2 regions of the Granulibacter bethesdensis genome follow, and region 1 is predicted to be linked to the other one. Evidence: predicted binding sites of a transcription regulator. Region 1 holds the regulator's gene; the other holds the start of a gene.
What was found. The regulator LexA, encoded in region 1, represses DNA repair genes until DNA is damaged. The targets are predictions, from matches to a motif close to TGTTCTANNTANGTTC.
Positions count from the first base shown of each region.

Region 2: a site for LexA is predicted at 2,400-2,415, ahead of uvrA (excinuclease ABC subunit UvrA). Genes of this name have one in related genera too.

Region 1 is NZ_CP018192.1:949,672-953,883, reverse strand. Features, by position in the region: gene moaC (cyclic pyranopterin monophosphate synthase MoaC) at 1-205, shown strand, start outside; gene GbCGDNIH6_RS04240 (molybdopterin molybdotransferase MoeA) at 215-1,417, shown strand; gene lexA (transcriptional repressor LexA) at 1,522-2,250, shown strand; gene GbCGDNIH6_RS04230 (ComEC/Rec2 family competence protein) at 2,244-4,212, opposite strand, start outside.
Region 2 is NZ_CP018192.1:1,349,512-1,353,723, forward strand. Features, by position in the region: gene gyrA (DNA gyrase subunit A) at 1-1,615, opposite strand, end outside; gene ssb (single-stranded DNA-binding protein) at 1,779-2,300, opposite strand; gene uvrA (excinuclease ABC subunit UvrA) at 2,468-4,212, shown strand, end outside.

The DNA.
Region 1 (4,212 bases):
CGATAGACCGGGAGAAGTCGAGATTGAGGTGCGGGTGCGGACCTCCGGACGTACAGGCGTTGAAATGGAGGCCCTGACCGGGGTTAGCATCACCGCCCTGACCATCTATGATATGTGCAAAGCCGTTGATCGCGGCATGACTATCAGCGACATCCGTGTGGTTGAAAAATCCGGCGGCAAGTCAGGTCATTTCCGACAGGATTGAACAAAGATCATGATCCCGGTCGAAGAAGCCCGCACCCGTATTCTGGCCTCCGTCTCCCCTACCATGGCCGAGACGGTCTCAATCGCAGAGGCGCACGGCCGGGTATTGGCTGTCAGTGTGAAGGCGCGGGTGACCCAGCCTCCTCATGATGTTTCGGCCATGGATGGCTATGCGGTACGCTGCGCCGATGCGGTGGCGGGAGCCAGACTGACCGTCATCGGCGCGGCTCCAGCCGGACATCCCTTCAGCGGCACCGTGGAAGCCGGTCAGGCAGTTCGTCTTTTCACCGGCAGCGTCGTTCCACAAGGCTCAGATACCATTCTGTTGCAGGAAGAAGCGCAGCGGCAGGATGACATCGTTATTCCTGCCGAGACCATACGGCCTGATCGCCACATCAGACGGCAGGGACAGGATTTCACCACAAATCAAACCGTGCTGGAATCAGGGCATATCCTGACAGCGCGGGATATTGGTCTTGCCGCTGCCGCCAATATTCCCTGGCTGACGGTTCATCGCCGCCCTCGCATTGCGATACTGGCAACCGGCGATGAAATCGCACTGCCCGGGGAGTCGGTACCACCGGGTGGGATCGTCAGCTCCAATTCCCACATGCTGGCCGCCATGATCCGTGCAGCTGGCGGAGACCCGATCCTGCTACCGCTCAGCGGTGATGACAGCGATACCATCCGCGCCCGTGCAGAAGCCGCCACAAAATCCGATCTGCTGATCACCATCGGCGGGGCCAGTGTGGGCGATCATGATCTGGTACGCTCTGCACTGGGGGAGCGCGGGCTGACGCTGGATTTCTGGAAAATTGCCATGCGACCGGGCAAACCGCTGATGCACGGAAAACTGGCCGGAACACCTTTGATCGGTCTGCCTGGCAACCCCGTCTCGGCTTATGTTTGCGCCCTGCTGTTCGTGCTGCCTGCATTGGAGGTGTTACGCGGTCTGCCTGCTTCTCCCTTGCGGACACAGCCGGCACGACTGGTGGCCCCCTTGCGAGCCAATGATCATCGCACCGACTTCATGCGCGGGATCATAACGCAGACGCAGTCCGGTCCGGTTGTCGAATCCTTTCCTGTGCAGGATTCTTCAATGATCAGCGCCCTGGCACGGGCCAACGCGCTGATCATGCGTGCGCCCCATGCGCCACAGGCCGCAGCAGGAGAGATCGTGCCAGTCCTGCTACTGGATAGTGCCGGATTATAAAGGACGCTTGACGCGACAGAACGAACTTATGTAGAACATCTTTGTTGCTTGTTTGTTCTTTTGTGCGCTTTTTCCTTTCGGAACGGTCTTGAAAGGCCTTCTGCATGCTGACACGCAAACAGTATGAGCTGTTGCTGCTCATTGATGGTCATCTGCGTAAAACAGGCTTTTCCCCCAGTTTTGAGGAAATGAAAGCGGCCTTGAACCTGAAATCCAAATCAGGAATTCACCGCCTTATTTCAGCTCTGGAAGAACGCGGCTTCCTGCGCCGCCGCCATCATCGCGCCCGTGCGCTGGAGGTGATCCGCATGCCGGAAGCCGCCAGCATGCCGGTGCCGAAAACAGCCCCTTCGGCTCCGTCCTTTGCCCCTGCTCCCGCCTTTACACCGAACGTCATTCAGGGAAGTTTCTCCAACCGGATCGCGGGGGTAAGGGCGGCTCAGGATGCCTCGGCCGTACAGCTTCCGCTTTACGGACGCATTGCCGCCGGTATGCCGATTGAGGCATTGCGGGACACCAGCGCCTATCTCAGCGTGCCCATCGATATGCTTGGCAATGGAGAACACTACGCACTGGAAGTTGCTGGCGATTCCATGATCGATGCCGGTATTTTCGATGGCGATACAGTGATTATCCAGCAATCGGACCTTGCCGAAAACGGGCAGATCGTCGTCGCCCTGATCGATGATACTGAAGTCACACTCAAGCGCCTGCGGCGACGCGGCAAGTCGGTGGCCCTGGAACCAGCGAATGAACGCCATGAAACCAGAATTTTCCCGGCTGATCGCGTGCGGGTTCAGGGAAGGCTGATTGGCTTGCTTCGCCGTTACTGAGGGATCATCTCATCAGTCCGGGCCAGCGGCGCTTTCCACTGGCCCGGGCTGGTATCAGGTGGTGGCTGCACCCATGGTCGGTCCCCGCGCCATGCCCGGTCTGTCAGCACAGAGATCCTGCCGGGCCTGAACCATACCGCAATGCTGCCCTCCTCTCGTATCTGCGACAGGGAGATCACGGGCTGATCCCGACACTGGCTGCTCCAGCCATCCAGAATGACGGCAAGCGCCCCGGGCTGGCATATCTCCGTGCCCTCTCCCGTTTTCAGAAAGACCGCCGGGGCGCCTGACACCGGTGTGACGAGACAGCCGCTCTCACCACATCGCGCCATGTGCGTGGCAAGACGCCCCGCCACGGAAAGCGGTGTAAAATCCTTCACTCCCCAATAAGCCTGCCATGCCTCCGTCAGCAGGGGCGAACTTCCTTTATCGAAGGCAAAAACACGTAAACCGGCTTTGACAGCGACCATACGTGCATCCGCTGATATCAGGAGGTCGGCAGGCACAGTCAGTCCGATAGACGCTATCCCGGCCATCATCACGGGCACGCCGCACAACCGGACACGACCACGCCAGAAGCAAAGCCAAATCAGCCCGGCACTGATCATGAACAATCCCCAGCCTGGCATTGGCGGTACAGCAAGGACGGCAGCCGGCAAGGCTGCGACCAGTTTCGCAACGGTCAGGATCAGCCAGATTCCGATTCCCATAACAACAAAAACGGGTCGATCAAGGCCAAGCGGCATCAATGCCATGGCCAGCAGACCGGCAGGCATGACCCAGAATGCCATCAGCGGCACTGCGATCATATTGGTCGCCACGAAATAAAGCTGGAGCTGCCCGAAATGATAAATTCCATACGGTGCCGATGCAGTGCCCGCCAGCAAGCTGGTCAACGCCACCGCCGTCAGATGATGGAGCACACGCCGCCCGGCCAGACTGGCCAGCCACGGTCCCAGCGCCTCATATCCGGCTGCCAGAGCCATCACGGCAGCAAAGCTCATCTGGAAGCTGACACCGGTGACTTCATACGGCCAGATCAGGACAATCACAGCCGCGGCAATCGCCAACCCTCGCATGGACAATGCCCTGCGCCCCAGAAACAGAGCGAGACAGGCAATCATCGCCATCACCGCACTGCGTATGATCGGCACATGCAACCCTGTCAGCGCCGCATAGGCGAACCCTGACAGCAATGAAGTCGAGGCGGCAATCTGTCGGCATGGCCAGAACAGCGCCGTATATTCACACCGGGTCAGCAGCCAGCGCGTCACGGCAAAGATGGTCCCCATGACAATCGCGATATGCAGACCCGCAATGGCCAGCAAATGAGCCAATCCCGTATCCCGAAACAGAATACGGATGGATTGCGGAATGGAAGCAGTATCCCCGGTCAACAAAGCCGTTGCCACCGCCCCCTCACTCCCCGGCAAGGCTGTGCGAACGTGATCGGCGATACTTTCCCGCACTCTGGCCAAACGGATCGAGACCGCATCCTGCCGCAATGCCAGATGCGAAACAGGAGCCAGAGCAAAACCGAAAGCCCCCATCCGAGAGAAAAATGCGTCTCTCTGTCGATCCATCGCGCCCGGATAAGCAGGCCATGGTGGCGGTCTGAGCAGCGCCCGCACCGATATCCTGTCACCTGACTGCAGGCGCGTATGGTCTCCATCCCGCACTCTCAGCCGCACCGAACGCTGCCAATGCGTCACCCCATCCAACAAGGGAGCGGCAACAACAATCCTGCGCCAGTCTGGTCCAGTCTCAACCTCACTCACAATCCCTTCCACGATCACGGCCCTGTTTGGCACGGGCTCCAGCGGCAGAGCGGTCAGAGTGGCGTGTTGCCCTGCGCTCCATCCGAGGGCCATCGCCAGCCCCATACCAGCCACCGCGCGCAGGATCGGGCGTAACCAGCCTGCTACAAGCAGGCAGGTCATCAGTCCAAGAGCAGCTAACCCC
Region 2 (4,212 bases), 400 kb from region 1:
TCAGACTTTCATCATCCTGATCGGCAAGGCTGTCATTGATTTCACTGCGGCGCGGAGAATTCAGCTCGGCCCGGATCACCGCCAGCTCTTCCCGCATGACTTCCATGCGGCGGATATGGCTGCCGATGATTTCCAGAAGCTCGCCAATACGGGCGGCGACTTCCTGCATCTCATTATGAATCTTGTCGCGCTCAAGCCCGGTCAGGCGTTGCAGACGCAGTTCCAGAATGCCGCGCGCCTGCACTTCCGTCAGCCGTACTGTCTGCGCTTCGGTCAGCACATTGCCGCCATCATCGATCAGCGAAAGCAGGGGAGCTACATCGGCGGCCGGCCAGTCACGTTCCATCAAGGCAATACGGGCGCTGGTGCTGTCCGGGCTTTGCCGGATCAGACGGATCACCTCGTCGATATTGGCGACAGCAATCGCCAGACCGACCAGCAAATGAGCACGGTCACGCGCCTTGTTCAGTTCAAATCTCGCCCGGCGAAGGATGACATCCTCGCGGAAACGAATGAATGTAGACAGCACATCCCGCAGCCCCATCAGGCGCGGTTGCCCGCCATCCAGAGCCAGCATGTTGATGCCGTAGCTGATCTGAAGCTGGGTAAAGCGGAACAGATGGTTCAGCACTACATCCGGCGTGGCATCGCGCTTCAATTCGATCACCACCCGCACGCCGGAGCGATCGCTTTCGTCACGGATATCGCTGATGCCCTCAATCTGCTTGGCACGCACCAGCTCGGCCATGCGCTCCTGCAGGGTGGCCTTGTTCACCTGATAAGGAATTTCGGAGATCACGATGGCCTGACGGCCGCCGCGCACTTCCTCGAAATCAGTGCGGGCGCGGACAGTGATACTGCCTTTCCCGGTCTCAAAAGCCGAGCGGATGCCGGAACGCCCGAGAATCAGGCCGCCTGTCGGAAAATCCGGGCCGGGAATCACGGTCATCAATTCATCAAGAGTGATGTCCGGATTGTCGATCATTGCCAGAGTGGCGTCGATGACTTCAGTCGGATTGTGAGTGGGGATCTTGGTCGCCATGCCGACCGCGATGCCATCCGCCCCGTTGACCAGAAGATTGGGGTAGGAAGCGGGCAGAACGCGGGGTTCCATCTCGCTATCGTCATAGTTCGGCTGGAAATCGACTGTATCGCGGTCAATATCGTTCAGCAGGAAGCTGGCGGAACGGGCCAGACGTGCCTCGGTATAACGCGGCGCAGCCGCCGGATCGCCGTCCATGGAACCGAAATTGCCCTGACCATCAATCAGGGGCACCCGCAGGGAGAAAGGCTGTGCCAGTCGCACCAGCGCATCATAAATCGCGGCATCGCCGTGCGGATGGTATTTACCCATCACGTCACCATTGATGCGGGCGGATTTGCGATAGGGTTTATCCGCCGTATAGCCGCTTTCCTGCATCCCGTAGAGGATGCGCCGATGCACCGGCTTCAGACCATCCCGCGCATCGGGCAGCGCGCGGCTGACAATGACGGACATTGCGTAATCGAGGTAGGAGCGGCTCATCTCCTCCTCAAGCGTGACCGGCATCAGCAGGGAGCCGCCGTTCGGATCATCATCCGGCGGTGCAGACGGGGGATTGGTATGATCGCTCAATGCACTCTCACGAGATCAGTAGTAAATGGCGACACGGGTCAGGAACGATGACCCGTCCTTCCGATCCATACCATGCCTCCGTCATCCAACATAGACGGTTGCATCGGCAGACCTGAATGATGAAGGGGCGCATCAAGGCCCCCTTCATGGTAATATAATCTGATCAGAACGGAATTTCGTCGTCCAGATCGCCGCCATGAGAAGGTTCCCAGCCACTGCCGCCGGATGCAGGGCGGCTGTTGCCACCACCCAATCCGCTGCCGCCGCCGGATGGCGCACGCTGGGCGGGAGCAGACCGATAACCACCGCCTTCACCAGCCCCCTCCCCGCTCGAGCGGCTATCCAGCATGGTGATTTCACCACGGAAGCGACTGATCACGACCTCAGTGGTGTATTTTTCCTGTCCGGCCTGGTCGGTCCATTTCCTGGTCTGGAGCGCCCCTTCGACATAGACCTTGGTGCCCTTGCGCAGATAGCGTTCGGCGATATCCGCCAACCGGTCATTAAAGACCACCACACGATGCCATTCGGTTCGTTCTTTCCGCTCACCGGAAGCACGATCATTCCACGTTTCGCTGGTTGCGAGCGTAAAATTCACCACCTTGCCGCCATCCTGGGTATTGCGAACCTCGGGGTCGCGCCCGAGATTACCGATCAGAATGACCTTATTGACACTGCCAGCCATATATTTGTCCGCTTTTTTGCTCAGGCCGGACACGCCAAAGGGCGTCCGGCAAGTGGGTAACCTCTATAGCATGAGTGATTTGCTGTTGCTATCCATGCGGAACTTTTCCAGAACATCTTCCTTGTCGTTGCTATTCTCGCTTCTTTCTCTCGTGTCGGATTGATCGTATGGCCGGTTCCATTCGTGTGCGCGGCGCCCGCGAGCACAACCTGAAAAACGTCGATATTGATATTCCACGGGATAGCCTGACGGTTATCACCGGACTGTCTGGCTCCGGCAAATCATCACTGGCCTTCGATACGATCTATGCCGAGGGGCAGCGGCGTTACGTCGAAAGCCTGTCCGCCTATGCAAGACAGTTTCTGGAACTGGCAGGCAAGCCGGATGTGGACAGTATCGAAGGTCTCTCTCCCGCTATCTCGATCGAGCAGAAGACTACCAGCCGCAATCCCCGCTCCACCGTCGGTACGGTAACGGAAATCCACGATTATATGCGTCTTCTCTGGGCGCGCGCAGGCGTTCCCTACTCTCCCGCGACCGGGCTGCCGATCGAGGCCCAGACTATCAGCCAGATGGTGGACCGGGTTCTGGATATGCCATCGGGCACGAGGCTGTTGCTGCTGGCGCCGGTGGTGCGCGACCGTAAGGGAGAATACCGCAAGGAACTCGCCGAGTTGCAGCGCCGTGGCTTTACCCGCGTCAAGGTGGACGGGGAATTATACGATATTGGCGATGTCCCTGCCCTGAACCGGAAGCTCAAGCATACGCTGGAAGCAGTGGTGGATCGCGTGGTGGTCAAGGAGGGACTGCAACAGCGTCTGGCCGACAGTTTCGAAACCGCGCTGGGTCTGTCTGACGGAATCGTCTACGCCGAAGATGCGACCAGCGGAGAACGCACGGTCTTTTCCTCTCGCTTCGCCTGCCCGGTCAGTGGCTTTACCATTGAGGAGATCGAGCCACGCCTGTTCAGCTTCAACTCCCCACACGGTGCCTGCCCGGCCTGTGACGGGCTGGGGGTCGAGAATTTTTTCGATCCCGATCTGGTCGTGCCGAATGAACGACTCAGCCTCAAGGAGGGTGCCATTGCGGCATGGTCCGGTGCGGCCAGCCCTTACTACGATCAAACGCTGATGGCTCTGGCCGCGCATTATCGCGTCGATCCGCGTACCGCGTGGGAGGAGCTGCCAGATTTATGTCGCAACGGCATTCTATTCGGCACCGAAGAGGATGTTTCCATTACCTATAAGGACGGGGTGCGCAGCTATACGGTCAAACGGCCATTCGAAGGTGTCATCCGCAATCTGGAACGCCGTCTGCGCGAAACCGACAGCGTATGGGTGCGGGAGGAACTGTCGCGTTATCAGGCCGAAAAACCTTGCCATGTCTGTGATGGCGCCCGGCTCAAGCCGGAAGCTCTGGCCGTCAAGATCAATAGCAAGGACATTGCAGCGGCCTCGGAATTATCGATCCGTGATGCGCTGCCCTGGTTCCAATCCGTGCTGGCCAGTCTGACCCCGCAACGGGCCGAGATCGCCCGGCGCATCCTGCGTGAAATCGAGGACCGGCTTCAGTTTCTGCTGGATGTCGGCCTCGATTATCTGACCCTTGCACGATCCTCCGCCACCCTGTCCGGGGGAGAGAGCCAACGCATCCGGCTGGCAAGCCAGATCGGCTCCGGCCTGACAGGGGTGCTCTATGTGCTCGACGAACCGTCCATCGGGTTGCACCAGCGTGATAATGACCGGCTGCTCGGCACGCTCCGGCGACTGAAATCACTCGGCAACACTGTGCTGGTGGTCGAGCATGACGAAGATGCAATACGCGCTGCCGACCATCTGATTGATATGGGGCCGGGCGCGGGCGTCAATGGGGGGCATGTGATCGCCTGCGGCACCCCGCAGGAGGTCGCAAA